One region of the Rahnella sp. PD12R genome, then DNA from elsewhere that is predicted to be linked to it. Evidence: predicted binding sites of a transcription regulator. Region 1 holds the regulator's gene; each other region holds the start of a gene.
What was found. The regulator sigma-54, encoded in region 1, starts transcription at its own class of promoters, with help from an activator protein. The targets are predictions, from matches to a motif close to GTTGGCACANNTTTCGCTNT.

Region 1 (10,782 bases):
GACCAGAAGAAACCGCTGTCGATACCCTTCCAGTCCACACCAACCAGTGAACCGCCCCAAATCCCGACAGCAACGAAAATCGCCGTCAGCAGGGGCATGGAAATCAGACCGGCCCAGAAGCGCGGCGCCACAACGCGGCGCAGCGGATCAATCGCCATCATTTCCAGGCTGGAGATTTGCTCAGTGGCTTTCATCAGACCCAGTTCAGCGGTTAACGCAGAACCCGCGCGTCCGGCAAACAGCAGCGCGGTCACGACCGGGCCCAGTTCACGCAACAGCGACAACGCCACCATCATGCCCAGACTGGCTTCGGCACTGTACGTGGTCAAAATGAGGTATCCCTGCAACCCCAGAACCATGCCGATGAACAGCCCGGAAACCAGAATGATTAACAGAGAAAGCACGCCAACGCTGTAGAGCTGCTTTATCAGCAGCGGCCATTGTTTGGCAAATTGCGGCTTACCGACTAATGCCCGGAAGAGCATTAAACCGGCACGGCCAAAGGACGCACAGGTGTTTATCCCGCTGCGCCCGACTGAGGCTAATGCCTTAATTAACATGGGTACTCCATCATCCGAGCAGCTCGGTTTTGTAATCACCGGCAGGGAAACGGAAAGGAACCGGTCCATCGGCAATACCATCAAGGAACTGGCGAACCCGCGGATCAGGATTATTTTGCAGCTCCTCAGGCGTTCCTTCAGCAATAACATGTTGTGCTGCAACAATATACGCGTAATCCGCAATGCTCAGCACTTCAGGAACGTCATGGGAAACCACAATACAGGTCACGCCCAGCGCATGGTTCAGCTCGTCGATCAGTTTGACCAGCACACCCATCGTGATCGGGTCTTGCCCCACGAAAGGCTCATCGAACATGATGAGTTCAGGATCAAGCGCAATGGCACGCGCCAGCGCGACACGACGCGCCATGCCGCCGGATAATTCCGCCGGCATCAGTTCACCGGCACCGCGCAGCCCGACGGCTTCAAGCTTCATGGTCACGGTACTGCGCAGTAATGCCTCAGGCAATTTACTGTGCTCGCGCAGCGGGAACGCGACATTTTCGAACACATTGAGGTCAGTAAACAATGCACCGGACTGAAACAGCATGCTCATTTTTTTGCGTGATTCGTAAAGCTTTCGGCGTGACAGCGCAGGAATGTTATCTCCGTCAAACCAGATTTCACCTTTATCCGGCGTAAGCTGGCCGCCGATAAGACGCAGGAGCGTCGTTTTACCGATCCCCGAAGGCCCCATAATGGCGGTGACTTTGCCTTTCGGCACGGTCATGTTTATCTCTTCGAAAATGGGACGATCGCCGCGCACGAAACTCATGCCTTTGATCTCAACCAGATTCGATTCGCTTTGACTCATTCAGTTTATCCCTTCGGAATGCTTTCGCTAAGAATACGTCTGACCCGGGTGGGGCGTCGTATAACTTTGGTATTTTTACAAAAACTTACCCCGCTTTCGTTACCAAAGTTGCCATCGATTTACTTTTCCGTCACAGACGGTCAAAATCAACGAATTACCATTTTAAATTAAAAGCCTTCATCGTCTAACATACAGGAACCTGCTGGCCACGTTTTCAGACAAAATGTTGCCTTAGCTCATGTTGACGAAGGAATCGCCTGCCTTTCAAGGCAACGAACCTCGCATTATACCCAATAAAGGATGTTTCATGCTTCTCGCTATCGTACTGATGATTGTCGGCCTGTTACTGCTTGTTTACGCCGCCGATCGTCTGGTGTACGGAGCCGCTGTGCTGGCACGCTCGCTGGGCATGCCGCCACTGGTGATTGGCATGACCGTCGTCGGCGTGGGCATATCACTGCCTGAACTGGTGGTTTCCACCACCGCCGCCATCAACGATCAAATGGATTTGGCCGTTGGAAACGCAATTGGTTCGAATATCATTAATATTCTTCTGATTTTGGGCGGCGCCGCCCTGATTCATCCACTTTCCGTTCGTTCTGATATATTACGCCGCGAACTCCCTCTATTGTTACTGGTCACAGCGCTGTGCGGTTTTCTGCTGAGCGACGGCGAACTCAGCCGGTTCGATGGCGTTTTACTGCTGGCCAGTGCCGCCGCGTTTATGATGCTGGTGATAAAAATCGCCCGCGCGGCTGAAAAAGAGGGGCTGGACACGCTGACGTACGAGCAAATGTCTGAACTTCCGCAAGACAGCAGCAACACCGTGGCATTTCTGTGGCTGGCATTGGGCTTTATCATCATGCCACTGGCGTCGGGCATGATTGTCGACAACAGTACAGTGATTGCACGATATTTAGGCGTGAGCGAACTGGTGATTGGGCTGACGGTCATCGCTATCGGCACCAGCCTGCCGGAACTGGCGACGTTTATCGCCGGTGCAATTAAAGGTGAAGATGATATCGCGCTGGGCAATATCATCGGCGCCAATATTTTTAACACCTGCCTGGTGCTGGGATTACCTGCACTGGTGGCACCGGGTTCGTTCAACCCGGATGCGTTTCACCGCGACTACTGGGTGATGCTGGCGGTCAGCGTGGTGCTTTCCGGTTTGTGCCTGATGCGCAAACACCGGATCGGGCATATGGCCGGCGCATTATTGCTGTGCGGATTTATCGCCTACATGGCGGTGCTGTTCCTGTTACCGGACAGCATTGCCTTCTGAACTCTGTCAGGAATTGACTATGGCTAACTTTACCTTCGCCTCCGACTTTGATTTCCAGGCCGTCGGGCGTGATGTGCTGAAAACAGAACGTGAAGGACTTGAGCAGTTAGATCAATACATTAACGGTGACTTTACCCGTGCGTGCGAAAAAATCTTCGGTTGCACCGGAAAAGTCGTCGTGATGGGTATGGGCAAATCCGGTCATATTGGCCGCAAGATGGCCGCCACATTCGCCAGTACCGGGACTCCGGCATTTTTTGTCCACCCGGGTGAAGCCAGTCACGGCGATCTGGGCATGGTATCAAAGCAGGACATCGTTATCCTGATTTCCAACTCCGGCGAGGCGCATGAAATTCTGGGGCTGATCCCGGTCCTGAAACGGCTGAGCATTACGCTTATCTGCATGACGTCCAATCCGGAAAGCACGATGGGTAAAGCCGCCGATGTGCATCTTTGCGTCCGTGTGCCGAAAGAGGCCTGCCCGCTGGGGCTGGCGCCGACCAGCAGCACCACCGCTGTTTTGGTCATGGGCGACGCGCTCGCCGTAGCGCTGCTTGAAGCCCGCGGATTTACCCCTGAAGATTTCGCCCTGTCACACCCCGGCGGAGCACTGGGTCGCAAGCTCTTATTGCGCGTCAGCGATATCATGCACACCGGCGATGAAATCCCGCACGTCAGCCGTGATGCTTCTTTGCGCGATGCTCTTCTGGAAATCACCCGCAAAAATCTGGGCATGACGGTCATCTGCAACGATTTGATGAAAATCGAAGGGATCTTTACCGATGGTGATTTACGCCGCATCTTTGATATGGGCGTGAACATTAATAATGCGGCGATTGCCGATGTGATGACGACCGGCGGGATCCGCGTTCGCCCTTCGCTTCTGGCGGTTGATGCACTGAATCTGATGCAGGAAAAACACATTACCTGCGTAATGGTTGCTGATAGTGACCAGTTGTTAGGTGTGTTACATATGCACGATATGCTGCGCGCTGGCGTAGTTTAATTGAGGAATAGCCCGAATGAGTAATAGCGCAGCCCTGGTGGAGACCTTCTACGGTCCGGTCAGCGCCCACGTGCTGGAACGCGCCAAAGCCGTTCGCCTGCTGATTTGCGATGTGGACGGCGTCATGTCCGACGGCCTGATCTACATGGGAAATCAGGGCGAAGAGCTGAAAAGTTTTAACGTTCGCGACGGTTATGGCATCCGTTGCCTGCTGACATCTGACATTGAGGTCGCGATTATTACAGGCCGCAATGCGAAATTACTGGAAGATCGCGCTAAAACCCTCGGTATCCGCCACTTGTATCAGGGGCAATCGGATAAGCTTTTGGCCTTCCGCGAACTGTTAGATACACTGTCCCTGCGGGCTGAAGAAGTAGCGTATATCGGGGATGACCTGATTGACTGGCCGGTTATGGCCGAAGTCGGTCTTTCCGTAGCGGTTCAGGATGCACATCCGATCCTGTTGCCGAAGGCCGATTACGTTACCCGTATCGCCGGCGGACGTGGTGCCGTACGCGAATTGTGTGACCTGATTCTGCTGGCGCAGGGCAAGCTGGAGGACGCCAAAGGGCTGTCGATATGAGTAAAACAAAACTTTGGATTATCCTTGTTCTGACGGCCATCGTTCTGATTCTGGTGGGCTGGTCATTGTCTGACAGCAGCGATGACGCTCCGCAGGCGGTTAACGATCAGGATCCCACTTATCAGAGCGCCCACACGGTCACGATGGTCTATGACCCGACGGGCAGCCTGACGTATAAACTGGTTTCAGACCAGGTAAAATACTACGCCGCCGATCAGGTGACGTGGTTTACCAACCCGGTCGCGACAATGTATGACAAGAATAAAACACCAACCTGGGTGCTGCGTTCTGATAAAGCCAAGTTGACTCAGGATAAGATGCTCTATCTTTACGGGCATGTGCAGGGCGATAGCCTGACGCCTGAGACGTCACAGCTTCAAAGAATCAAAACGGATAATGCCCGGGTTAACCTGACGACACAGGACGTTGCCTCAGACGATGAAGTAACGCTTTATGGCACAGGTTTTACATCTAACGGCATGAAAATGCGCGGTAATCTGCGTGATAAGACAGCACAGCTGATCGAAAAGGTAACGACCTCTTATGAAATTCAAAGCAAAAAATAAAATCCGTGATCTCCTGATCGTCAGCTCGTTGTTAGCCGTGAGCATTCCGGCCTTCGCCTTAAAAGATGACACGACGAAACCGATCACCATTGATTCCGCCAATCAGGCGCTGGATGTGAACACCAACACGGCCACCTTCACCGGTAACGTTGTGGTCAATCAGGGCACCATTCAGGTTAAAGCCGATAAAGTGGTCGTTATCCGTCCTCAGGGCGTTTCCGGCAAAGAAGTGGTGGAAGGTTACGGTAATCCGGTGACATTTTACCAGATGCAGGACAACGGCAAGCCAGTGAAAGGCCATGCGCAGAAAGTCCGCTATGAAGTGGAAAACGATCTCGTGACCCTGACCGGTAACGCGTACCTCGAACAGCTCGACAGCAACGTGAAAGGCGACCGTATTACCTATCTGGTGCAGAAACAGCAAATGGAAGCCTTCAGTGATAAAGGCAACCGTGTGACGACCGTTCTGGTTCCTTCGCAGCTGCAACAAAAAACGCCTGCCGCGGGCGGCCAGCCGACCAAAAAGAGTAACTGATATTTTATGGCAAAATTAATCGCAGAGAATCTGGCCAAGGCATACAAAGGCCGCAAGGTCGTTGAAGATGTCAGCCTGAATGTCAATTCGGGAGAAATCGTCGGCTTGCTGGGGCCAAACGGTGCGGGTAAAACCACCACCTTCTACATGGTCGTCGGGATTGTGCAACGTGATGCGGGCCGTATTATCGTTGACGATGAAGACATCAGCCTTTTGCCATTGCATACCCGCGCCCGTCGCGGCATTGGGTATCTTCCGCAGGAAGCCTCCATCTTCCGTCGTCTCAGCGTGTTTGATAACCTGATGGCCGTGTTGCAAATTCGTGACGACCTGACCAAAGAGCAGCGTAACGACCGCGCCAATGAGTTAATGGAAGAGTTCCATATTTCCCATTTGCGCGATAACCTCGGTCAGTCATTGTCCGGTGGTGAACGTCGCCGTGTTGAGATTGCCCGCGCGCTGGCAGCGAATCCTAAGTTTATCCTGCTGGATGAACCTTTCGCCGGGGTTGACCCGATTTCCGTCATCGACATCAAAAAAATCATTGAGCATTTGCGTGACAGCGGCCTCGGCGTGCTGATCACTGACCACAACGTTCGCGAAACTCTCGACGTTTGTGAGCGTGCCTATATCGTCAGTCAGGGGAAATTGATCGCCCACGGCACGCCAGCCGACATTCTTGCTGATGAACAGGTTAAACGCGTTTATCTTGGTGAAGAATTCCGTCTGTGATCTGTGCCGCCGGAACCGTGCCCGTTTCGACGTAAAGTCTGACGGGAGGTCTCTGACAGAAGTTACTCAGTTTGTAATCAACGGAAATAAAACCAAGATATGAAGCAAGGTTTGCAACTCAGACTCAGCCAACAACTGGCAATGACTCCTCAGTTACAACAGGCAATCCGCCTGTTGCAACTGTCCACGCTTGAGCTCCAACAGGAGATCCAACTCGCGCTGGAGAGCAACCCTCTGCTGGAACAAACCGACCTTCATGATGAAATCGATTCGGTAGAAGCCACCGACAACGAAGCGTTAGATACACGCGAAGCGCTCGAACAGAAAGACATGCCCGAAGAGCTGCCGCTGGATGCCACCTGGGACGAGATTTATACCGCGGGCACGCCTTCCGGCACCGGCAACGATTACAGCGACGACGAGCTGCCAATTTATCAGGGTGAAACCACGCAGACGCTTCAGGATTACCTGATGTGGCAGGTGGAGCTGACGCCGTTTTCCGACACCGATGCCGCGATTGCCACGTCCATTGTCGACGCGGTAGACGATACCGGCTATCTGACCGTTTCCCTTGACGACATCCTCGAAAGCATCGGTGACGACAACGTCAGCATGGACGAAGTCGAGGCCGTTTTGAAACGCGTACAGCGTTTTGATCCGGTCGGTGTGGCGGCGCGTGACCTGCGTGACTGCCTGCTGATCCAGCTTTCGCAGTACGCCACAGACACGCCTTTCATCACCGAAGCACGCCTGATTATCAGCGAACATCTGGATTTGCTGGCGAACCATGATTTCCGCGCACTTATGCGTTCAACCCGGCTAAAAGAAGATACACTGAAAGGAGCGATGCTTCTGATTCAGTCTCTTGATCCGCGTCCGGGCCAGTCGATTAACACCGGTGAATCCGAATATGTGATCCCCGATGTGCTGGTGCGAAAAGTGTCCGGTGTCTGGACGGTAGAACTGAACTCCGACAGCATTCCGCGTTTGAAGATCAACCAGCAATACGCCGCGATGGGCAATTCCGCGCGCAGCGACAGCGACGGACAGTTCATCCGCAGCAATTTGCAGGAAGCCAAATGGCTGATCAAAAGCCTGGAAAGCCGCAACGATACGCTGCTGAAAGTGACGCGCTGCATCGTTGAGCAGCAGCAGGCGTTCTTTGAGTTAGGTGAAGAATTTATGAAACCCATGGTGTTGGCAGATATCGCCAGCGCCGTGGAAATGCATGAATCGACGATTTCACGTGTGACGACGCAGAAGTTTCTGCACAGCCCGCGTGGCATTTTCGAACTGAAGTATTTTTTCTCCAGCCATGTCAGTACAGACAGCGGCGGCGAGGCATCGTCAACCGCGATCCGGGCGCTGGTGAAGAAATTAATCGCAGCGGAGAATCCTGTAAAACCGCTCAGTGACAGTAAGTTAGCCACCCTGCTTTCCGATCAGGGAATTATGGTGGCGCGCCGGACTGTCGCCAAATACCGAGAGTCTTTGTCCATCCCGCCCTCAAACCAGCGTAAACAGTTAGTTTGACCTCAACAGAGAAGGAAGACATTATGCAGCTCAACATTACCGGACATCACATTGAGATCACGGATCCCCTGAGAGAATTCATCACGTCGAAGCTGGCCAAGCTTGAGCAGTATTTCGACCGGATAAATCAGGTGTATGTGGTGTTGAGCGTTGAAAAGGTGCAAAAAGTAGCGGAAGCCACTTTGCATGTGAACGGAGGCGAGTTGCATGCCACCTCGGAGCATCAGGATATGTACGCGGCAATTGACGGCCTGGTTGATAAACTGGCCCGCCAGCTGAACAAGCACAAAGACAAACTGAAACAGCACTGACATTCATGTAGCCAACCCTGTGCTACAAACCTTCGGGCATCGGCTTGTGACCTTCGGGAAACGAGCCGATATAGCTTCAAGGGTGAAACAGCGCCAAAGTGAAGATGACATGATTAACGATACTGCAATGCAATTAACGTCGGTGCTTAATGCCGAATGCACCAAAAGCGGCGTTCATTGCGCCAGCAAAAAACGCGCACTGGAAATCATCAGTGAGCTGGCGGCCAAACAGCTAAATTTATCGCCGCAGGTGATTTTTGACGCCATTTTGACCCGTGAACGCATGGGCAGCACCGGGATCGGTGCCGGGATCGCCATTCCGCACGGAAAGCTGGAAGAAGACACTTTACGTGCCGTCGGGGTGTTCATTCAGCTTGAACAACCGATCGCTTTTGACGCTATCGATAATCAGCCTGTGGATTTGCTTTTTGCCTTGCTGGTTCCGGCAGATCAATGTAAAACCCATTTACATACCTTGTCTTTAGTCGCCAAAAAACTGGCGGATAAAGGGGTGTGTCGTCGTCTGCGCGGAGCGCAAAGTGACGAAGAACTGTTCCAGATAATGACTGAAAACGAATAAATTACTGATTCCCGGTTGCGCGCCGGGAAAATGAATTCTGAACACTGAATGCCAGGGGAGTGACACCATGGTGCTGATGATTGTCAGCGGCCGTTCCGGTTCCGGGAAGTCGGTTGCCCTAAGGGCATTGGAAGACATGGGTTTTTACTGTGTGGATAACCTGCCGGTAGTGTTATTGCCGCAGCTCGCCCAGACCCTTGTTGAACGCAATACGTCAGCGGCCGTCAGCATTGACGTTCGCAACATGCCAGAAACACCGGAAGTTTATGAGCATGCGATGTCACAGCTGCCGGAAAGCTTTTCACCACAGCTGCTGTTCCTCGACGCTGACCGTAATACCCTGATCCGCCGTTACAGCGACACCCGTCGTCTGCACCCGCTTTCCAGCAAAAACCTGTCCCTTGAAAGTGCAATCGATGAAGAAGCCGATTTGCTGGAGCCTTTGCGCTCTTCCGCGGATCTGATCATCGACACCTCCGAGATGTCCGTTCACGAACTGGCTGAAATGCTGCGTACGCGCCTGCTGGGCAAACGCGAACGTGAACTGACCATGGTCTTTGAATCCTTTGGTTTCAAACACGGTATTCCAATTGATGCGGATTACGTTTTCGACGTGCGTTTCCTGCCAAACCCGCACTGGGACCCGAAACTGCGTCCGATGACCGGTCTCGACAAACCGGTCGCTGCGTTCCTCGACCGTCATACCGAAGTCCATAACTTTATCTACCAGACGCGCAGCTACCTTGAACAATGGCTGCCCGCGCTGGAAACCAACAACCGCAGTTATCTGACCGTCGCCATTGGCTGTACCGGCGGTAAGCACCGTTCGGTGTATATCGCAGAACAGCTGGCTGACTATTTCCGTTCCCGTGGGAAGAACGTCCAGTCCCGCCATCGCACGCTGGAAAAACGCAAATCATGACGGTTAAACAAACGGTAGAAATCAAAAACCGGTTAGGGATGCACGCCCGTCCGGCGATGAAGTTATTTGAACTGGTACAGAGCTTCGAGTCAGAAGTGATGCTGCGCAACGGCACAGGCATTGAGGCGGAAGCCAGCAGCGTGATTGCATTGCTGATGCTGGATTCCCCGAAAGGCCAGCAGATTGAAATCGAAGCCACCGGCCCCGACGAAGAACAGGCGCTGACCGCCGTCGTCAACCTGATTAATTCCGGTTTCGACGAGGATTAAGACTCCCCACTCTTAGCCAAAGTCATTGGCGTTGCAGCAAGGCAGCAAGCGAGAGAGTCCCGATGAGCTGACATCAGTCAGTGATTCGGGTGAGCGAACGCCGCTAACGCCGCTGCGGCGCCAAGGACGCAGGCTAAATTCGTGAAAGACAGTCGATCGCAATGGCCTTGAAGCTTTCAAAATTCTCACTGCTCAGCAGCCGGCTCATCGAACGCTCCCGCACAAACGTCACGAACAAATCGTAAATCGCCATCGCCTCTTCGTAATCTGCCTTGCTGATCGCCAGCAGGAAAATCACGTGCGCCGTTTCTCCTTCGCCCCAGGCAATGCCCTGCGGTGATAGCAGCGTGATCACCACGGTTTTCTTCGCCAGCAAACCCAGCGAGTGCGGCAACGCAATACCTTCGCCCAGCATGGTCGAGACAATCTCCTCGCGCTCACACACGGACGGGTAAAACGCCTGATCGACATATCCTTCTGCTTCAAGCTGCGAGCAGACATGTCGGAAAAGCTCCGCCTGCGTCATCGGCTCATTGACGATCATGAAGTGTTTTTCGTCGAAGAATTTTTCCAGCATATAAGGCCGGGTGCGGTCGACCAGCACCAGCTTGCCGAGCTGCTCCATCTGGTATTCCGTCGGGAACGGCGACAGCACCACTACCGGTTTATTCTTCTCAGTAATGCGGGCGTTGGAGATAATAAAATCTTCGTCGATGTGTTCCAGCTTCTCGTAATCGCGCAGCGACACAATCTGCTTCATCACCAGTTGCGGATATTTGCGGCTAATCTGCGCCTGAATCATGCGGATGGTCGAATTACCGGTATCGCAGACCAGCATGACCTGCGGATGACGCTGGTAGCCGATGTTGTAATGCCGTTCCAGCCCGACGCCAATATGCAGCACCAGAAAGCCGATTTCATTCTCGCTCAGCGTGTACGGCGTGTATTTCCCCCAGCTTGAGACCGCCGCCAGCGTGACGTCATACGCCATCGGATAATGCTGTTTGATATTGCTCAGCAGCGGATTGGGGATATTAATCTGGTATTTCACCCGCGTAATCATGGTTTTGATGTGCGTCAGCAGAT
Region 2 (10,782 bases), 200 kb from region 1:
CTGCCACGGCATCAGCGGCTCGAGCGGCAGCCACAGCAGCGTATTTTTGTCCAGCCGCTGACAGATAGGTTCCGGCAAAATAGCCACACCCATGCCGGTTTGTACCATGGCGGCTAAGAAATCCCACTGGCCGCTGCGGGCGGCAATTTTGGGCGTGAAACCGTGTGCCGAAAAGGCGTCCATCAGCTGGCGGTATAGCGCGAAATCTTCGTTGTAAATCAGGATGCTTTCTTCCGCCAGTTCGCTGAGGGCAATGCGTGTCCGGTTCAGCCAGTGCGGCGTGCGCGGAACCACCACGCACAGCGGATGGCTGAAAAGCAGCAATGAAGCGATGGACGGCACGGCGTCAGCGGGTAGGGCGGTGAGCGCCAGATCAAGCTCGCCTGAGATGACCGCCTGCTGAACGGTCAGCCCGCCAAATTCAGAAATAATCAGTTCGATACCCGGATATTGCTGGCGGAAACTGCCGATCAGCGGCGCAATTTGAGTGCCCACCATCGGCGGAATACCCAATCGCAAATGCCCGAGCTTAAGCGTATTAATGTCTTCCAGTTCGGCTTCGAGCTGGCGGAACTCTTCCAGGATATTCAGCCCGCGCTGGTAGAGCGCCTGACCGCTGTCGGTGAGCCGAAGGCGTCGTCCTTCGCGGATGATCAGCGTGCATTCCAGCTCTTCTTCCAGATGGCGCAGCATTTTGCTGATGGTCGGCTGCGTGACGAATAATTTTTCCGCCGCGCGGGTGAAGCTCTGCTGGCGTACCACTTCGACAAAATAGCGTAATGTACGAACGTCCATTCACTGACTTCCCCGCTGAGATCGGTAAGTAACACAGTATTCCAGATTGGAATCATTTTTATGATTTTAATTCATTTCTTTACCGGTTTCCTGCGAGCGTATACTGAATTTTGTCCCTTTTTTGTCCTCTGAGGTCGTTCCCATGTTGCTGGCGTTGCGCACGAAAGCGCCGTCCCTGCTGACCCACTGTCAGATCCCCGTTCAGGTGGTGCTTTATGCGGTGTTATTTGTTATCGCCGATCGTCTTGTCACTGTGCTGCATCTGCCTTTACCGGCCAATATCGTTGGTATGCTGATGCTTTTGCTGCTGATTATGTTCCGCGTTTTGCCGCTGAACTGGGTGAAGGCGGGTTCCCGCTGGTTGCTGGCTGAAATGCTGCTGTTTTTCGTTCCGGCGGTGGTGGCTGTAGTGAATTACGCCCAGCTGCTGATGATCGAAGGCTGGAAAATCTTTGTGGTGATTGGCGTCAGTACGCTTCTGACACTCGGCGCGACGGCGGTTGTTGTCGATAAAATGTACCGGCTGGAGCAGCGTCTGGCGGCGAGGAAGGCATCGCGTGACTGATCTTCTTATCAGCGTTTTATGTTTTGTGATCACGCTCGGGCTGTATTACGCCAACAAAAAACTCTACCGCCAGCGCCGCACATTGTTGCTGATGCCGCTGGTATTTACGCCCATCGTGCTGGTGATTTTACTGGTCGTGACGCACACGTCTTATCAGGATTACATCGGCGAAACGCACTGGCTGCTGTGGTTGCTTGGCCCGTCAACCATCGCATTTGCCGTGCCGGTTTATGAAAATATGGCGGTCATCCGCCGTCACTGGTTATCGCTGAGTGCGGGCGTGGTGACGGCGATTGTGGTGGCGGTCAGCAGTTCGGTCTGGCTGGCAAAAATACTGACGTTGCCGGAAGAAGTGCAGCGCAGCCTGGCGGTGCGGTCCATCACCACGCCGTTTGCGCTGGCGGCGGCGAAGCAAATGGGCGGGCAACCGGATCTGGTGGCGCTGTTCGTGGTGATCACTGGTGTATTCGGTATGGCGGTCGGCGACATGTTATTCCTGCGGCTTTCGGTGAAAAGCGGTCTGGCGAAAGGTGCCGGGTTTGGTGCGGCGTCGCACGGTGCGGGGACCGCGCGGGCTTATGAACTGGGCGCCGAAGAAGGCGTGGTGGCGAGTCTGGTGATGATGCTGGCGGGCGTTGTGACTGTAGTGATGGCACCGGTGATTGGGATTGTAATGTGGTGATGATCTTTTGAAAAAGATCGAAAACTTTTAATTCAAATTCAAATTCAAATTCAAAACCGTGGGCGTCGGCCCACACCGACCAGAGACCCGGTAACGCGCGGGCCTCTGGACTCCGCGCTCTTTAACTGCGCGCTGCCGCGGGGACGAAGGACATGTTCTGGTACTCCGCCGCCTGGCGCGAAAACTTGCCGCTGCGCGGTGCCTTCTCTCGGTCTTCGAGCCGCAGGTCTCGAAGCCGCTCCGTTCAGCAAGCTTTCTGATTGCGCCTCCTGAGTTTTTCGTTCCTCCTCGTCTTTATGCCCTTTTGTTTTCGCGCCCCATTTTGTAAGCAACGTTTTGTTTATTTTTTCTGCTAGAATGCCGGCGGATATATTTTCTGTGAAGTGATTGTATATGCAGGAAAAATCTTAATAAAAAGAACATTTGAAATTTCTATAATTCATGGCAAGGATGCAAAATGATTTATCTGAACCGGGCGGCGGTTTGCGGCGGTCTTTTATGGCTGTCGGGATGCAGTACGCAGACGAATATTTCTCAGCAGGCGGCGTTGCAGCCTTCGGCCAGTAAGACGGCGTTACACATGCAGCGTATTTCAACGCTTGAGAGTAATGACGCGGTGACCATCGGCGCGGAGCACCTTCAGCCTGGCGATATTCTGCTTTCGTCAACGACGGGCGTGACGTCGCTGGGGATCCGTTTATTCAGCCTTTCGGGCGTCAGCCATGCGTCGGTATATCTCGGGAACGGCGAAGTCGCCGAAGCGGTGGGTGAGGGCGTGCAGATTGTTTCTCTGGAACAGGCGTTGTCTCACAGTAACTCGATGGTGAGTTTGCGCCACCCGGGATTTAGCGATGAACAGCTGCAACGGTTAAGATTCTTTGCGCAAAGCAAACGCGGGAAGAAATATAACTACAAAGGGATCGTGATTATCGCGCCATATACGTTGTCCCGCCGGGTGTGCGATTTACCGGTGTTCTTTGGCAAAGGCCGCAGTCAGTGTTTTGATACGCTCGCTACCGTTCAGATTGGCGATTCGGCAGATGCGCAGGAGACATTCTTCTGTTCGCAGTTTGTGATTGAAGCATTCAATTACGCCGGCAATCCGATTACCGTTTCAAACGCATTATGGATTTCACCCGCCGATTTACTCCACATGCGTGAAGGCGATATTTCCTCGTTCACCCCCGTCCAGCCCCTGCAATACGTCGGTCATCTGAAAAAATGGAATCTCTATAACGCCGTATTTGGGTAGAAACGCCGGAACCCACGCTTTTCAAAAATGCCCCTATGGCGCGCTCAAAATCTTGCTGATTGAGCGTTTCGAGACCTGAGTCTCGAACACCGAGTGAAGGGACCGCGCAGCGGCGAGATTTGCGCCACACGCGGGTGTCGCGGAATACGTCCGTCGTCCCCGCGACAGCGCGGAGTAAAAAAGCGGGGAGAAATCCAAAAGAGGGAAAGCACTTCCCTCTTTTGGTCGGTTTCGGCTCGAAAGGCTACGTGAGCACTGCTATTGAGAAACCGAAACTTTCACCTTTCCAGCCTGAAAAGCCGCTTCAAGCTGCGGCCTCAGCTTAATGTATAACCTGCGATAAGAACTCCCGCGTCCTCGCGGACTTAGGATTCGCGAAGAACTCCAGCGGTGGCGCTTCCTCGACGATCTCCCCGCGATCCATAAAGATCACCCGGTCGGCTACCGTTCTGGCAAAACCCATTTCATGCGTAACGCACAACATGGTCATGCCTTCTTCGGCCAGCGTGATCATGGTGTCGAGCACCTCTTTCACCATTTCCGGATCGAGCGCAGACGTCGGTTCATCAAACAGCATGATTTTCGGTTTCATGCACAGCGAACGGGCGATCGCCACGCGCTGCTGTTGTCCGCCGGAAAGCTGGCCGGGGAATTTGTTGGCATGTTCGGCGATACGCACGCGTTTAAGGTAATGCATCGCCAGTTCTTCCGCCTCTTTCTTCGGCATCTTACGCACCCAGCAAGGGGCCAGCGTGCAGTTTTGCAGCACGGTAAGATGCGGGAACAGGTTGAAGTGCTGGAATACCATTCCGACTTCGGTACGCACGCGCTCGATGTTACGCAAATCATCATTCAGCTCGGTGCCGTCAACCACAATGCGCCCCTGCTGATGCTCTTCCAGATGGTTAATGCAACGAATGGTCGTTGATTTACCGGAGCCGGAAGGGCCGCACAGGACGATACGTTCGCGCGGTTTCACGTTCAGATTGATGTCTTTCAATACGTGGAACTGTCCGTACCACTTGTTCACGTTTTCCAGCGTGATCATCATATTTTGTTTTTCAGTGACTTGATGGTCGCTCATGGTTTACCTCAGTGTGCGGATCGCCCGGTGTGAAAGCGTCTTTCCAAATGCTGGCTATAACGCGACATGCTAAAACAGAAAATCCAGTAGACGGCAGCGGCGAAGACGTAGCCTTCGGTCGACATGCCGAGCCATTCAGGATCGACGGTGGCTTGCTGGACGCTGCTGAACAGGTCGAACAGGCCGATAATGATCACCAGACTGGTGTCTTTAAACAGCGCGATGATAGTGTTGACCAGACCCGGTATCACCATTTTCAGCGCCTGCGGCAGAATGACTAAACCCTGCGTTTTCCAGTAGCCGAGCGCCAGTGATTCGGCGGCTTCGGTCTGGCCTTTCGGCAGCGCCTGCAAACCGCCGCGCACCACTTCCGCGACATACGCCGACTGGAACAGCACCACACCCACCAGCGCGCGCACCAGTTTGTCGATGTTGGTTCCTTCGGTCATGAACAGCGGCAGCATCACCGAGGACATGAAGAGCACGGTAATCAGCGGCACGCCGCGCCAGAATTCGATGAAAATCACCGACAGAATACGCACGATCGGCAGACGCGAACGTCGTGCCAGCGCCAGCATAATCCCCAGCGGTAACGCACCGGCGATGCCGACTGCGGCGATGATCAGCGTCAGCGTCAGGCCGCCCCACTGGCGGGTTTCGACAAGGCTCAGACCAAAGAATCCGCCGTACAGCATGATCCAGGTGAAAATCGGGAACAGAACAATCCAGGCCGTGATGTAACGACCGCGGCGTGGCATCGCTTTGAAGAAAATCGGTGCCAGCGTCAGCAGACCGACAATCAGGGTGACGTTAATACGCCAGCGTTGATCAAACGGATACAGCCCGTACATGAATTGCCCGAAACGCGCGTGGATAAACACCCAGCAGGCACCGGCTTTGGTGCAGTCCGTTCGTGCGGTTCCGACCCAGTTGGCCTGGAAAATCACCCAGTTCAGCAGGGGAGGGATCACCAGCCACATCAGCCATAAACAAAACAGCGTCAGCAGGCTGTTAAACCAGCTGGAGAACAGATTTTTGCGTGCCCACAGCACGGCAGTCCCGACTGGCGTACCGGGCTTGACGGCTCTGACTCCGGGAGGAAGTGTTGTCATCGTCATGGATTTCCCTTAACGCTCGACCAGCGCAATACGCCGGTTATAAATATTCATCAGGAAGGAGATGACCAGGCTGATAATCAGGTAAACGGACATCGTGATGGCAATGGTTTCAATCGCCTGACCGGTCTGGTTGAGCACGGTACCGGCAAACAGAGACACCATATCCGGATAGCCAATTGCGGCCGCCAGAGAGGAGTTTTTCACGATATTCAGATACTGGCTGGTCAGCGGCGGAATAATCACCCGCATGGCCTGTGGTAAAATAACCTGGCGCAGCGTGACCGGATTCGGCAGGCCGAGCGAACGGGCGGCTTCATGCTGACCGTGCGAAACCGACTGAATACCGGAGCGGATCACTTCCGCGATAAACGTGGAGGTGTACACGGACAGCGCCAGCGTCAGCGCGGCCAGTTCCGGAATGAGCACCATGCCGCCGCGGAAGTTAAATCCGCGCAGCGCAGGCATATCCCAGTGCAGCGCGGGCCCGAAAATCAGGTGCGCCAGCCCCGGCAGGACGATAAGCATCACGACAGCCCACGGCCAGATGCGCCAGACGCGTCCGGTGTGGATCTGACGGAAATGGTTATAGCGTTGCAGCGCCACAATTCCGGCTATCGCCAGCAGCAGCGCGATAAGGCCTGCGAGGCTGCCCGGTGCCAGCTCCGGCGACGGCAGATACAGGCCGCGGTTGCTGACGAAAATCGTGTCAAAAGCGTTCAGGCTCTGACGCGGTCCCGGCAGGTTTCGCAATACGGCGAAGTACCAGAAGAAGATTTGCAGCAGTGGGGGAATATTACGGAAAGTCTCGATGTAGACCGTCGACACTTTACGGATCAGCCAGTTATCGGAGAGACGTCCTAACCCGATAATGAACCCGAGAATCGAAGCGAAAACGATACACAGCGCGGAAACCAGCAGCGTATTCAGCAGACCGATAACAAATACGCGTGCGTAGGTGTCGCCTTCCTGGTAGTCGATAAGGTGCTGAACAATGCCGAAACCGGCACCTTTTTCAAGAAACGCAAATCCCGAGGTGATCCCTCGCGTCGTTAGATTGGTAATGGTGTTGTGGAGCAGGTAACCAAGACAGGCTACCAGCAACACCACCGCGAAAATTTGGTAAATCCAGGCTCGTACGGCTGGGTTGGTCAGCGAGAACGATCCTTTTCCGGTTGGGCGTTGCGACATATAGGGTGAACCTCAATATGCGGTAAATCCGTGGAAGTGATGCACCGGGGAACGACCGGTGCATCAGCATCCTTAAAGCATTTCAATCACGGGAATATCTGACTTCAAAAACGAAGGATATTTAGCGGACTGGTGGTGCGTATTGGATCCCGCCTGCATTCCACAATGCGTTCTGGCCACGTTTTATTTTCAGCTCGCTGCCCTGACCGACGTTGCGTTCAAAGCTTTCGCCGTAGTTGCCGACTTGTTTGACGATTTTCACAACCCAGTCATTTGGCACTTTCAGGTCAGCACCGTAAGTCCCGGTTTTGCCCAGCAGGTTGCTCATGTCTGGTGTTGTCGGGTTAGCGGCCAGTTGCTCAACGTTTTTAGACGTCACGCCCATTTCTTCGGCGTTCAGCATGGCGAACAGTGACCAGCGCACAACGGCCAGCCAGTCTTCGTCACCACGGCGTACGACCGGGCCCAGGGGTTCTTTAGAGATAACTTCTGGCAGAACGATGAACTCGTCCGGTTTACCCAGTTTGATACGCAGTGCGTACAGCTGAGACTGGTCGGAAGCCAGGGTATCGCAACGGCCGGAGTCCAGCGCTTTCGCACTTTCGTCTGAACGGTCGAAGGTCACCGGGGTGTAGGTCATTTTGTTGGCTTTGAAGTAATCGGCTACGTTCAGCTCGGTATCCGTACCGGCTTGCAGGCAGACGGTTGCGCCATCCAGTTCTTTTGCACTTTTCAGACCGGCTTTCTGGTGAGTCAGGAAACCGATGCCGTCGTAGTAGTTCACGCCGGCGAAGATCATTCCCATGCCCGCATCGCGGGAAGAGGTCCAGGTGGTATTACGGGACAGGATGTCCACTTCGCCAGACTGCAGGGCGGTGAAACGCTCTTTTGCGGTCAGCGGGGTGTATTTTACTTTCTCAGAATCACCAAACACGGCAGCAGCCACCGCGCGACAGACGTCAACGTCGATACCGGTGAATTTGCCTTTGGAGTCAGCGTAGGAGAAGCCTGGCAGGCCGTCGCTGATACCGCATTGAACAAATCCTTTCTTTTTAACAGCATCCAGAGTGGTACCTGCATGAGCCTGACCAGCCAGTGTCACGAAGCTTGCTGCGGCAATCAGCGTTGAGAGCAATATTTTTTTCATAAAGCGTCCTGTGAGACAAAACTGAAAATTATTATTGTGTGAGTGCCGGAGCACCCTGTCTGTTTATGGGGCAACGCCCTCTGCACCTGTCTTTGCAAAGGGAGTGCCAACATGGAAAACGCCCGATCAATCAAGTCACCTTGAGGATTTGCTCAGTAACATTGATGGACGCTATAAAATTTATTGCCCCGTTTAGGTGCGCGGTCAATGTGAGCGCCTTAAAACGGTGCGGAATATTTCAATATTGGAGTGCAGATCGCGGTCTTTGCAGCAGGAGGAAATATGGCGTCATATTTGGTTAAAAAATGAGGCAAAACGATGAGGTAATCTCTCAGACCCGAAGGTCTGAGAGACATTTTGAAATGGCGTGACTCAGAGAAGGGACTTTATGAGTGCAGCCACCAGCGGCGGAAGCTGACCTTTTAGTGCGGCGCGTTCCGGCTGGAACAAGGTGGCGACAAAAAACGGATGTTCCGGTAATTCAATGGCGCGAACCTCACCGTTCGAATCATGGCCGACCATTTTCAGCGGCTGAGCCTCCAGCGCAGCCTGAAACTCTGTATTGATGCCATAGCGGCAGTGGTAGCCTTCTTCCACTTCCAGCTTGCCGTAAGCGCGCGCCGGAATGCTGCCCGGCACAAACGTAATTTCGCTTTTAACTTCCACCATTTCACACGACAGCGCGCTGATGACCAGACGGCCCTCTGTGTCGGTTTCGCCGTGTCCGGCATCCTGCCAGTCCATCACATTTCGCGCGTATTCAATGATGGCGTGCTGGAATCCGCCGCAGGTTCCCAGAAACGGTTTGCGATTCTCCCGGGCAAAACGGATGGCGCTCAGCGCACCTTCGGTTGAGCGGTACGGGCTGCCGGGCACACACCAGAAGGCATCGTAATTCTTGAGGATTTCAGGGGTGATTGTGTCGGTTGCGAGCCAGTCGGCGTGGATTTCAATGCTGAAGTGTTGTGCTGTGAGGTCGATGGCAAGGGGAATGGCTTGATGGGCAGTGATCGCGGAGTGGTAGTCTCCGACCAGCGCCAGACGTACAGAGTTTTTCATCACTTCTCTCCAGGGCAGGTAAAAAGAGAGGTTACAGAAATGTCATTACGTTGTCGTTTGAAAAATTCTCATCAGCTATTTTCGCAGTACGAAAGGCATTAAAAAACCCACGCGAGGTGGGTTTATCGGGCGCGTTTTTACATCTTCATTCGGCCTGCGTTTTACTGCCTTTAATCAGTTTACGCGCGGCGGCAATCTGCTCATTGTCCGGTGCTTTCGGCTTGGCTTTATTGAGCGCGGTGCTGAGGCCTGAACGGCCCCACAGATCGAAGCTGTCGTCATCTTTGAGGTGATCAAAGATGGAAGGTGTCGCATCGGGTTTTTTAGCCATAAGAAGAGGTATCTCGCGTTGAAGGTTTTTCAAAGAAAAAGCCCGATGCGGTGGCATCGGGCCTGATATCTTATTGCGTTTGCGGCTATCGATAAAGCGAAGGCGTTCCCGCCGGTCGCGTTTTGAAGCGGCGGTGCAGCCAGAGATACTGATCGGGCGCACGCATGATTTCTTTTTCAATCACGCGGTTCATGTAAGCCGCTGCGGCCATTTCGTCGTCAATCGGGTAATCTTCTAACTGTGGCTGAATCACCAGTTCGTAACCTTTACCGCCGGCTTTACGTACCAGAACCACGGTCACCAGCGCAGGTTTTGCCAGACGTGCCAGCATGAAAGTTCCGCTGGTCGTTGCGGCCTGATCAACGGCAAACAACGGTGCGAAGACGCTGCCGCGCGGGCCGTAATCCTGATCCGGTGCAAACCAGACGGCTTCGCCCTTTTTCAGCGCGTGGACCATACCGCGTAAATCCTTGCGATCCAGCATCGCTTTGTTCGAACGCATGCGACCCCAGGTCTGCACGAATTCCATCGCTTTATTGTTGTGCGGGCGGTACATCGCCATCATAGGCTGACATAACCCCATCGCACGGCCACCGAGTTCCAGTGACATAAAATGCACGCCGATAACCAGCACGCCTTGGTTGTTCTCCTGCGCCTTTTTCAGGTTGTGCAGGCCGCTGACGTCAAACCAGCGTTTAACGCGGGCGTCAGACCAGAACCAGGCCATGCCGGTTTCCAGCAAGCCCATGCCGAGAGATTCAAAGTTACTGATGATCCGGGCTTCAACCTGATCGGCTGGCAAATCCGGGAAACACAGTTGCAGGTTGCGGCGGGTAATCGACACGCGGCGTTTCAGAAAGCGCATGGACGTGCGGCCAAGCCAGATACCCAGACGGTAAAGTACCGGATAAGGAAGCTGAACCAGCAGGAACAGGACACCGAGCCCAAACCAGGTGAGCCAGTAGCGCGGATGTAAAAACGATGCACGAAAGCGAGGAGAAGTCATAAAAGCCTAATCATCTGCATAAAAAAACCGGGGTAACGCGTAACGAGATAGCTCAGTCGCGGTACGGATTGTCTGGCAAATATTGGGACAACTGGCGTTCGAAAACGTTTTGGAAACGACACAAGTTGACGCAACTTTTACTTTGTACAGACACTGTTAAAAGGCGGGATCGCGATGCTGAAGGGCTATCCGTAGGCGTTGAGCGGGGCGAATACGACTCTTAAGGTGAGTATAGCATGACGGACTGTTTAACCGGAGAGGGGAGTTGTCCGATAAACGCCCTCTTTACCGTTTATTTACGTCTATTATTGGACACTTCAATGAAAAGACTGTGGAAAGAATGAACTGCATTTCGGAACGTAAAACGCGTTATTCGGAAAACTCAGCGTGCTTCATCAGGAAACACGCTGAGAGTGTCAATCAGCGGTATAACGGGTTACTCATCACGGAATAACGGCCACTGCCGAACAGCGCAATCACTATGGCCGCCATGAAGTAATACACGATGTCTTCAATTGCCCAGGCACCGACCGGTGACAGTGCAAAAGTATGGTG
Region 3 (10,782 bases), on a different contig from region 1:
TCGGCGGCGTACTCAAGAAACTTCCGGAAGGCAGCACCCTTCCCTGGCATCGCGTGATTAACCGTCACGGCGAGATTTCCCTGCAAGGCGAAGATTTTAAACGTCAGCGTCAGGCGTTACTGGCTGAAGGGATTGTTTTTAAGAAAGGCAAAGTCGATTTAGAGAAATACGGCTGGAAATGGTAGAACTGCGCCCATAAAAAAGCACCGCCGAAGCGGTGCCTGAGTGCGCAGACAGCCTTTACATCAGTAAGTTGACTGTGATGGCACTGCGCTGATCGGTGCCGGCGAAGTGCCCAGCCCAGGATTAGACGGGTTGCTCAGCGGACCTGAAGCATCCGGCTTGGTGGCAACCGGTACGGCGACAACCGGCACAAGTTGCAGATCGGCACGGGTGCCCTGACCATGGTTAATCACTTCCTTAATGCTGTCCGTGACGAAGGTCATCTGACCATTAACGGTCACCGCTGCGCTCAGCAGAACGCGGGCATTTGGCGCAATTTCCTGCGGGTTATACGGCAGGATGAACGTAAACGGCGCCTGTTTACCCTGGGTTCTTGCGACTTTCTGTGAAATCACGCGCGAAGGCGCATCCGCCAGAGACGCATCAGACAATGTGACGGTCAGAACCGCATCAGGCGGTAAAGCCACTCGCTGATTGATAAACACGCTACCAGACACATTTGGGCCGGTGATCGCAGGTTCGGTCGACGGACTGGCCGCCGTATTAACAGGGGGCTGTTGCGCTGGGTCCTGGTGGTGCGGTGCGCACCCGGCAAGAGTCAGAGACAGCGCGGTTCCACCTACTATCTGCCAAAGTTTCATTGATCGTACTCCCTTTTTATTAGTCGCTTGTCGACAAGCTGTAATAAACGCCGACGATGAATTTAGTGACTTTAACCAGCTTACCTATTAATCATGGCACAAAAATCTGAAGTTTTCCTCCCGACGACAAAACAGGGCTTCTGAGCATCAGGAAGATCCACTATGATTAACAGGTTAGACCTGTGCCGGAGACCGCGTTTTTTTTCCGCCCGGCATGCATCAACCGGTAACTTTCATGAGGCCACTATGAGTCAGGCATTAAAAAATCTGCTGGATCTTTTAGATCTGGAAAAAATCGAAGAAGGGCTATTTCGTGGTCAAAGTGAAGATCTGGGTTTACGTCAGGTCTTTGGTGGTCAGGTTGTCGGTCAGGCGCTGTATGCCGCCAAACAAACCGTACCGGTCGATCGTGGTATTCACTCGTTTCACAGTTACTTTTTGCGTCCGGGCGACAGCAGCAAACCGATTATTTATGACGTTGAAATCCTGCGCGATGGCAACAGTTTCAGCGCCCGTCGGGTGAAAGCCGTTCAGCACGGCAAGCCAATTTTTTATATGACGGCTTCTTTCCAGAGTCAGGAAGAAGGTTTTGAGCACCAGAATACGATGCCGGACGTGCCACCACCGGAATCACTGGTGTCAGAATCCGATATTGCTAAAAATCTGGCGCACCTTATTCCGGAAAAATTCCGCGAAAAATTCATCGGCCATAAGCCAATCGAGATGCGCCCGGTGAAATTCCATAACCCGCTGAAAGGCAGTGTTGAAGAGCCGCACCGCGCCGTGTGGTTCCGCGCGAACGGCGAAATGCCTGACGATCTGCGGATCCATCAGTATTTGCTGGGCTACGCGTCTGATTTCAATTTCCTGCCCACCGCGCTGCAACCTCACGGCATTGGCTTCCTGGAGCCGGGAATGCAGGTGGCGACCATCGACCATTCGATGTGGTTCCACCGCCCTTTCCGCATGGACGACTGGCTGCTGTACGCCGTTGAAAGCACCTCAGCTTCCGGCGCCCGCGGTTTTGTTCGCGGCCAGTTCTATACGCGTGAAGGGGTTTTAGTGGCCTCTACGGTGCAGGAAGGCGTGATCCGCCAAAGACCGGTCGAGTAACCTCGCTTTTCACAAAAAGCAGACATAAAAAAAGGGGCGATAGTGATATCGCCCCTTCTGTTTTTTCATCTTTATTATTTTGTACTGCTTAATTAGAGAGTTAGCGCACTACTTTCTCTGAAATCAGCTTACTGGTTGTAAGCATTCTCGCCGTGGCTGTTCACGTCCAGACCTTCACGTTCCTGCTCTTCAGGAACACGCAGACCTACAATCATGTCAGCCACTTTGTAACCGATGAAGGCCACAACGCCAGACCAGACCAGCGTAACGCAGACGCTGAAGAACTGAACCCAGACCTGATGGCCCATGGTGACGCCTTCTGCATAACCCACACCACCCAGAGAGCTGGAAGTGAATACGCCAGTCAGCAGACAACCTACGATACCGCACACGCCGTGAACACCGAAAACGTCACAGGTATCATCCACACGCAGCCATTTTTTGAGGGTAACCACACCCCAAAGACCGGTGATGCCGCCTACCAGACCGATAATCAGAGCACCGCCCACGCCGACAGTACCGCACGCCGGGGTGATAGCAACCAGACCTGCGATAGCACCGGAGCTTGCGCCCAGCAGAGAAGGCTTACCGCGAACCATCCACTCAACCAGCGTCCAGGACAGGATTGCACCTGCGGTCGCAATAACGGTGTTGAGGAATGCCAGGGCTGCAATGGAGCTCGCCGCACTTGCAGAACCCGCGTTGAAACCAAACCAGCCCACGTACAGGATTGAAGCGCCGGTGAAGACCATCGGCAGGTTGTGTGGTTTGAACGCTTCTTTACCAAAGCCTGCGCGTTTGCCCAGCAGATATGCACCCACCAGACCTGCGATAGCGGCGTTGATGTGAACAACCGTACCACCCGCGAAGTCCAGCGCGCCATCAGCCGCCAGGAAGCCGCCAGCCCAGACCATGTGAGCCATCGGGATGTAAGAGAAGGTCAGCCAGATCACAGTGAAAATCAGCACCGCAGAGAAACGAACACGTTCAGCGATACCGCCCACAATCAGCGCTACAGTGATGCAGGCGAATGAGCATTGGAACGCAACGTGAATCATCTGGGAGAAGGTGCCCGTGACAGAATCCAGGCCGATGCCTTTCATCATCACATTGCTGAAGCCGCCGAAGAAGGCGTTACCTTCACTGAATGCGAGGCTGTAGCCATAAAGGATCCACAGAACACAAACCAGCGCGAAGGTCACGATAACCTGAGTCAGCATGGACAAAACGTTCTTAGAACGCAGTAAGCCGCCGTAGAACAATGCCACGCCAGGTACGGTCATAAACAGTACCAAGGCAGTACAGATCATCATAAATGCGTTGTCAGCGCCGTTTGCGGCTGCCGGTGCTGCTGCCATGGCAAGCGAAGGCAGCAATGCAACCGCGCCAAGCCCCATCATGGATAAAAGTTTTTTCATTATTAACCCACCCCTGTTTCTCAAAACTGTTTTTTCTAACCTGATTTATATCAAAGCGATTTATATCAGAGATAAAGGCCTGAAATTACAGTGCTGCTTCGTCAGTTTCACCCGTACGGATACGGATGACGCGTTGCAATTCTGCAACGAAAATTTTGCCATCGCCGATCTTGCCGGTGTAGGCCGCTTTGCTGATCACGTCGATCACTTCATCCAGCTGATCATCAGCGATAGCAATGTCGATTTTTACTTTTGGCAGGAAGTTCACGCTGTATTCCGCACCGCGGTACAACTCAGCGTGACCTTTCTGACGGCCGAAACCTTTAACTTCCGTTACGGTCAGCCCCTGAATTCCAACAGCAGACAGTGCTTCACGCACGTCTTCCAGCTTAAAAGGTTTGATCACCACAGTAACCAGCTTCATATTGCCACTCCTCGAATTAAGGGCTTGCCGCGAGAAACCTCGCGCCCGATACGGAATGGTTAAAGCAAAGGGTGTGCCAGAGTTGAAATCACGTAAATATTCATGCGATTCCCGCGTAATACGGCATTTTCAGATTATTCGTGACCCGGCGCACAGTTGTGGGGCCGTATTCAGCCTGACCCCATGCGCACCATTAAAGTGCCTGTCGCTGCTTTTTAGTGCAGAGAAAGTCAGCGGAACGTTTTGGATGCATGAATCAGGTGCGTGAGACGCGAAAAGGAGGGATTAAACGAACAGTAAGAAATGAACTGGCGCAGCAATCAGGCTGCGCCAACTGAAAGATTATACGTTTTCTGTTGCTGAAATAACCGCACCCGTGGATGCCAGTTCCTGCCCTGCGAGCTGCAACTGATACATCTGATAATAACGGCCTTTTTCAGCCAGAAGCTGGATATGGTTACCTTGTTCAACCGCCTGGCCCCGATGCAATACCAAAATATTATCGGCATCGACAATCGTTGAAAGACGGTGGGCAATCACCACCAGAGTGGTTTGCTGACGGATAGCCCGCAACGCACGCTGAATTGCCTGCTCGGTTCCGGAATCAATATTGGCCGTTGCCTCGTCAAGGATCAGAATCTCAGGCGCCTGCACCAAAACGCGCGCCATCGCCAGCAACTGTTTCTGGCCCACGGAAAGATTATTCCCCTGCTCACCCAGACGCGTATTCAGCCCTTCCGGCATTTCACGCACCAGCGGCGAAAGCTGCACGATGTCCAGCGCGTGCCAGACCTGAGCTTCATCAATGTCCCGCCCCAGTGTCACATTGGCGAACACCGATTCCGCCAGCACCACCGGATCCTGCTGAACCATTGCGATACCTTTACGCAGGCTGGTATGCGAGAGGTCAGCAAGATTGCGTCCGTCCACGCGAATCTCACCTTTATTGAGCGGATAATATCCCATGAGCAGATTCGCAAGCGTGCTTTTCCCGCTACCGGTATGCCCGACCAGCGCTACAAACCCGCGCGACGGAACGTGCAGGGAGATATTTTCCAGCACCCATTTGTCGGGCAGATAAGCGAAGCTGACGTCCCTGACTTCAATTTCTCCGCTGGTGAGTAATTTGTCGTCCGGACCGTATTGCTGCTGGGTTCTGTCCATCAAATCAAAAATACGCTCACCGGCAACGACCGCCTGCTGCAAAATAGATTGCTGCGAAGTCAATTCGATTAGCGGTTCGTTGAGGCGCCCGAGATAGTTAATGAAGGCATACAACACGCCCACACCAATAGAGCCTTCGGCACTGAATCCGAAAAGCAGCAACAAACCGCACAGGATCAGCGATGAAAACAGACTGAGCAATGGACGCAGCAGAAAACCTTCCAGCCTCAGCGTTTGCATACGCGCCATGTAGTGCGACTGGCTGGCACGCGTGAGGCGTTCGCCGAATCTTTTCTGCTGACGAAATTGCTGGATGACGTTCATGCCATTAATGACTTCGTTAAACCCGTCATTAATGTCCGCCAGATAAGCGCGCACCTTGCGGACAACCGGCGTGCTGTAGACCTGATACAGCCCCATCACGACAAATACTGCCGGGAAAATGCAAATAGCCACGGAAGCCAGCCGCCAGTCGAGGCTGAACATCGCGATCAACATTGCGCCAATCAGGGCGATGCTGCGCAACACTGTCGACACCACGGTCACGTATAAATCGCGGATCACTTCGGTATCATTGGTTACGCGGGAAATGAGCTGCCCGACCGGCTGGGTATCGAACGCACTGAGCGGCTGCCGGAGTGCGGCGTCCATGACATCGGTACGCAAACGCTGGACCACGCCCACGGCGGCACGGTTAAACAATAACGCCTGAAAATAGTGCAGGCTTGCGGCAAGAAATTGCAGGAAGATAAAGCAAAGTGCCAGCAAGCTGACTTTCCCCCACGGCAACTCCCCTTTCGCGACATAGTGATCAATAAAGAAACTGATCAGAATAGGCCCGGTCACTTCCGCCGCAGCGGCAACCCACAACATCACGACAGCATAGGAAAGTGGCTTGCTGTAGGGTTTTCCGTATTTGAGAAGTCGTTTAAGCGTTGGCCACAACTTCTGAATTTTATTCGTTTTTTGTTCAGCCACGTTGTTCCGTCTCCATTTCCTGCGGCACGTCGTCCAGCGCAGCTTCAAGCTGCTGATAGCGGAACATATCCCGGTACCAGCCGGGCTGCGCTACGAGCTGATCGTGATCGCCACGTTGCGAAATACTTCCATGGCTGAAGACCAGAATTTCGCTCGCTTCGGTCAGGGCTGAAAGGCGGTGTGCGCTGATAATCACCGTGCGGTCACTTCCCCACTGCCGTAAGTTATGCAGGATCTGGTGTTCCGTACGGCCATCAACTGCCGACAGCGCATCGTCAAGGATCAGGATTTCTGCTTTCATCAGCAACGCACGGGCGATGGAAATACGTTGTTTTTGCCCGCCGGAAAGCATTACGCCGCGCTCACCGACTTCGGTTTCGTATCCCTGGGGCAACCGCAGAATATCGTCATGTACACTTGCAAGCCGCGCCGCTTCTTCAATTTCTTCCTGAGTGGCTTCCGGACGACCCAGCGCAATGTTTTGCGCCACTGTGTCGGAGAACAGGAAAGGTGTCTGGCTGACAATCGCCAGGCGCGCGCGCCAGTCGTCGAGCTGAATTTCTTTAAGAGATAACCCGTGATAGCGCACGTCACCTTCTGTGACGTCAAACTGACGTTGGAGTAGAGCCAGAAGCGTACTCTTCCCGGAGCCGGTCGGGCCGCACAGCCCGAGCATTTTGCCCGGCTCCAGGGTGAATTCAACAGCATTCAGTGCAGACTGATTATTTTCAGGATATTGGAATCGGGTTATCTGAGCCTCGAGTACGGCCCGGCCAGCCGGTAGCGGTTTTGTTCCGTCACCCACCGCAGGGGCTTCCTGCAACAAACTGCGGATACGGCTGTAAGCCGCACTTCCGCGTTCCACGATATTAAACATCCAGGCCAGCGCCAGCATCGGCCAGATCATCAGCCCGAGATACATCACAAAACTGGTTAATTCGCCGAGCGTCAGGTGCCCGTTGACCACCATCCAGCTCCCGCCGCCAATCGCCAGCAGGTTTGCCATGCCGATAGACACATAAATGGTCGGATCAAAACGCGCATCAACACGGGCAACGCGCATGTTTTTAGCACCGGTATCTGCCGCAACATCGGCAAACTGCGAAGACTGATGATTTTCCAGCCCAAAAGCTTTGATCATCCTGATACTGGTGAGGCTTTCCTGCGCCTGATCATTCAGTGAGGAGAACGCCGCCTGCGCCGTTTTGAAACGGGAATGCAGCTGGTCGCCGTAACGCTTGATGATGATCGCCATCACCGGCATTGGCACCAGAGAAAGTAGCGTCAGTTCCCAGCTAATCTGCGTTGCCATTACAATCAGCACCGCCAGCCCCATGACCAGCGAATCCACCAGCGTCAGAACGCCCTCGCCGGCTGCAAAGACCACGCGGTCAACGTCGTTGGTCGCCCGGGCAATTAAATCGCCAGTACGATGACGCAGATAAAAGGCCGGATGCTGGCGGCTGAGCTGCCGGAAGAAATCCTGTCGCAGTTCGACCGCAAGCTGATAGGAGGCTCCGAATAACAGCACGCGCCAGACGTATCGCAACAAATACACCACAACAGCCGTGCCCAGCATCAGGCCAAGCCACGCGAAAAGCACACTGGCAGACATTTGTTTTGACGTTACGCCATCAATAATTACGCCAACCAGCTTGGGTGGCAGTAATTGCAGGATGGCAATAATGATCAGCAAGCCAACGGCACCCAGATACCGGCGCCATTCGCGTCGGAAGTACCAGCCTAATTGTGCAAACAATCTCACTCAGCGTTTTCCATACAAATAATAATGATTTTATTGAGTTAAACAGGTTTCAGAAACCCTGTTTTCTCTTCAGGACGACAAGGATACCAGAGTTAACATGCGTTTCTGATGAAACTTTTTACTGCAACTTTTGCATTAAATTGGCAATGCGGTGGTCGATTTTATGCGTTCCATCGCAAAACTTGAGGTCACATCGTTCAGTCCTGGAATGCCGTTCACAAGCCGCTTGTAAAAGTTGTCGTAGCTTTTCATATCGGAAACCTGAACCTGGAGTAAATAATCGTATTCCCCTGCCATACGGTAAAATCCGAGCACTTCGGGAAAGGCTTCCACCTGCTGTACAAATCGCTGATACCACTCGCTGTTGTGATGCTGAGTTTTAATCAGTACGAACGCCGTCAGGCTCAGCCCGAGTTTTTCACCATCCAGCAGGGCGACTTTTCCACAAATAATGCCGTCGTCTTCGAGACGTTTTATCCGTTTCCAGCAAGGCGTTGTGGTGAGATTCACCGCCTCAGCCAGTTCATTCAGAGAAAGCGTGCAATCCTTCTGCAACAACGACAACAGTCTGATGTCAATTTTATCTACCATAAGGCACTCCGGGAGAATATTTTTCTACAACACGCGCAGTTCATGGGTTAAAGGGTAACCTATTTCTCTGCCGCTTGCGTTATTCTTAATCCCACAAAACTTCTTCTGCGAGCTCTCATTATGCAAAACGCCTGGGTTAATCACGCTATCAAAGAAATCGACGCGGATTTTCAGCGTTCAGCCGATACACATTTAATTCGTCTCGCCCTGAATGATTTCCCCGGAATTTCGCTATATCTGAAAGATGAAAGCACGCATCCGTCCGGCAGCCTGAAACACCGTCTGGCGCGCTCCCTGTTTTTGTATGGTCTGTGCAACGGCTGGATACGTGAAAATACGCCGATCATCGAGGCGTCGTCGGGCAGTACGGCTATTTCTGAGGCCTATTTCGCGCGCCTGCTCGGCCTGCCTTTTATTGCCGTGATGCCTTCCTATACCGCGCCTCGCAAAATTCAGCAAATTGAATTTTATGGCGGCCGCTGCCACTTTGTTGAAAACTCCGGTCAGATTTATGCCGCTTCCGAACAGCTTGCCCGTGAACTGAACGGGCATTACATGGATCAGTTTACCTTTGCTGAGCGCGCTACCGACTGGCGGGGAAACAATAACATCGCTGACAGTATTTTCCGCCAGATGTCCCGCGAGCCGCATCCGGTACCGCGATATCTGGTGATGAGCGCCGGAACAGGCGGCACCTCCGCCACTCTGGGACGTTACATCCGTTATCAGGGACATAACACCGAACTGGTGGTGGTCGATCCGGAAAACTCAGTATTTTATGATTACTATCAGCAACGTGATGCAAGCGTAACCGCGCAATGCAGCAGTCGTATCGAAGGGATTGGCCGCCCGCGCGCCGAGCCTTCTTTTATTCCCAGCGTCATCGACAGCATGATGCAGGTGCCTGATGCGGCCAGTGTCGCGACGCTTCACTGGCTGGAAAAAGTGCTTGGCCGTAAAGTGGGCGGTTCAACCGGAACAAATGTCTGGGGCGCGCTGCAACTGGCTAAACAAATGCGAGAAAATGGCGAGACAGGTTCAATCGTTACGTTACTTTGCGACAGTGGCGAACGTTATCTGAATACCTATTTTGACGAGAACTGGATCGCGAAGAACATCGGGGATATTTCGGTGTACGCACAGCAGCTTGAAGGTCTTAGCTGAGGTTTTAGATTAGCCAACGCACCAGCAGTTTGAATTATAAAGGAAAAAAGCCGGGACAGATAATCCCGGCTTGCTGCAAAACCTTAATATTCGGGGGAATAGGTGAGGTTTGGTGTGTGCAGCCAGTGTTGCAAAAAGTGAGACACCGCCTGATTCCGGCAATGCCCGATAACTTGCAGATGCGGCGATTGTTCTTTCAGTACAGGCAATGCATTGCCCATGATCAGCCCCATTCCAACGCTTTCCAGCATTTCCCTGTCATTCATCGCATCGCCAAAGGCCATGCATTCAGACATTTTGATCTCAAGCCCCGCCGTCAGAAGTCCCAGCGCGCTGCCTTTGTTACAGCCTGCAGGTTGTACATCCAGGCAATCATGCGCCGAAAAACACAGGTCCAGACGATTGCCGAAATGCGCTTTCAACTGCGGAACCAGTTTCAGCAGGGTTTCATGCGGTGCGCAGAAACACACTTTGCTGTTGCCTGCATCGGGCAATGTGCGCAGATCCTGCAAATGATAACGGAAACCGCTGAACTGATGCGGGATCAGCAAGTCGGGATCGTCCAGAGCGGTAAACCAGCCGTCGTCACGAAAAACATGCTGACTCGCCGGTGTATCCCAGGCCGTGTGCAGCAATTCATGCGCACAATCTTCCGGTAAATCACTGGCGTGCAGTAAATGCCCGGACAGGTCATGAATACGCGTGCCATTGCCGGTAATCAGAAAACCTTCCATCCCGATATTGGCCAGAATATCTTTCATTTCAAGATAATGGCGTCCGGTGGCGAAGGTGAGACGCATGGGTTTTTCTGCCAGCTGGCGCAGCGTTGCCAGCGTTTTCTCGCCCAGGGTATGGTCGGGTAAAAGAAGAGTGCCATCCATATCGAATGCAGCTAAACGGTACATATTTCCTCTCTGGGCGGGAATGATTTTCACGTTCAAAGTATGGACTGCGATTTGCGGAACTAATAGTGAACAGTTTATGAATACTCTTCCGGGTTTAGTTCACACTTTGGTTTTCGGCCCCGCGCCATCGGTAAAAGTCTGCGATATGCTGAAGTGAATCCCGTACCAGAAAAATAAGGTTCCGTATTTTCCATGCGATTGCAAAACCGGCTTAATCAATACCAGCGTCTGTACGTGAAAACAGGGCAGGAACCCGTTTTACTGACTGTGACTGAACTGGCCGATATTTTCTGCTGCAGCGAACGCCACACGCGGACATTGCTGAGCCATTTTAAAGATGCGGGGTGGATAAACTGGCACTCACAGTCCGGTCGCGGAAAACGCGCGTCGTTGTGCTGCCTTAAATCCCCCGAGGATTTGCGCGGTGCTTATTTGC

Region 2: the regulator sigma-54 is predicted to act here: its motif matches at 7,923-7,942, upstream of KWG64_RS10145 (amino acid ABC transporter substrate-binding protein).
Region 3: the regulator sigma-54 is predicted to act here: its motif matches at 3,841-3,860, upstream of glnK (P-II family nitrogen regulator).

Annotation. Positions count from the first base shown of each region.
Region 1 covers NZ_JAHTMS010000004.1:380,357-391,138, forward strand. The annotation lists gene mlaE (lipid asymmetry maintenance ABC transporter permease subunit MlaE) at 1-560, opposite strand, end outside; gene mlaF (phospholipid ABC transporter ATP-binding protein MlaF) at 571-1,374, opposite strand; gene KWG64_RS11015 (calcium/sodium antiporter) at 1,682-2,659, shown strand; gene kdsD (arabinose-5-phosphate isomerase KdsD) at 2,679-3,665, shown strand; gene kdsC (3-deoxy-manno-octulosonate-8-phosphatase KdsC) at 3,682-4,248, shown strand; gene lptC (LPS export ABC transporter periplasmic protein LptC) at 4,245-4,814, shown strand; gene lptA (lipopolysaccharide ABC transporter substrate-binding protein LptA) at 4,792-5,349, shown strand; gene lptB (LPS export ABC transporter ATP-binding protein) at 5,356-6,081, shown strand; gene rpoN (RNA polymerase factor sigma-54) at 6,181-7,614, shown strand; gene hpf (ribosome hibernation promoting factor) at 7,638-7,925, shown strand; gene ptsN (PTS IIA-like nitrogen regulatory protein PtsN) at 8,035-8,505, shown strand; gene rapZ (RNase adapter RapZ) at 8,573-9,427, shown strand; gene npr (PTS phosphocarrier protein NPr) at 9,424-9,696, shown strand; gene KWG64_RS11070 (transcription antiterminator) at 9,830-10,782, opposite strand, start outside.
Region 2 covers NZ_JAHTMS010000004.1:175,771-186,552, forward strand. The annotation lists gene KWG64_RS10110 (LysR family transcriptional regulator) at 1-795, opposite strand, end outside; gene KWG64_RS10115 (CidA/LrgA family protein) at 938-1,360, shown strand; gene KWG64_RS10120 (LrgB family protein) at 1,353-2,042, shown strand; gene KWG64_RS10125 (YaeF family permuted papain-like enzyme) at 2,500-3,294, shown strand; gene KWG64_RS10130 (amino acid ABC transporter ATP-binding protein) at 3,617-4,378, opposite strand; gene KWG64_RS10135 (amino acid ABC transporter permease) at 4,387-5,496, opposite strand; gene KWG64_RS10140 (amino acid ABC transporter permease) at 5,506-6,684, opposite strand; gene KWG64_RS10145 (amino acid ABC transporter substrate-binding protein) at 6,806-7,831, opposite strand; gene KWG64_RS10150 (CTP synthase) at 8,204-8,890, opposite strand; gene KWG64_RS10155 (hypothetical protein) at 9,036-9,221, opposite strand; gene lpxP (kdo(2)-lipid IV(A) palmitoleoyltransferase) at 9,307-10,227, opposite strand; gene KWG64_RS10165 (DoxX family protein) at 10,648-10,782, opposite strand, start outside.
Region 3 covers NZ_JAHTMS010000001.1:24,037-34,818, reverse strand. The annotation lists gene KWG64_RS00155 (MGMT family protein) at 1-185, shown strand, start outside; gene KWG64_RS00150 (YbaY family lipoprotein) at 246-824, opposite strand; gene tesB (acyl-CoA thioesterase II) at 1,071-1,937, shown strand; gene amtB (ammonium transporter AmtB) at 2,066-3,355, opposite strand; gene glnK (P-II family nitrogen regulator) at 3,441-3,779, opposite strand; gene KWG64_RS00130 (SmdB family multidrug efflux ABC transporter permease/ATP-binding protein) at 4,122-5,921, opposite strand; gene KWG64_RS00125 (SmdA family multidrug ABC transporter permease/ATP-binding protein) at 5,914-7,686, opposite strand; gene KWG64_RS00120 (Lrp/AsnC family transcriptional regulator) at 7,822-8,277, opposite strand; gene KWG64_RS00115 (PLP-dependent cysteine synthase family protein) at 8,398-9,441, shown strand; gene cof (HMP-PP phosphatase) at 9,525-10,346, opposite strand; gene KWG64_RS00105 (SgrR family transcriptional regulator) at 10,539-10,782, shown strand, end outside.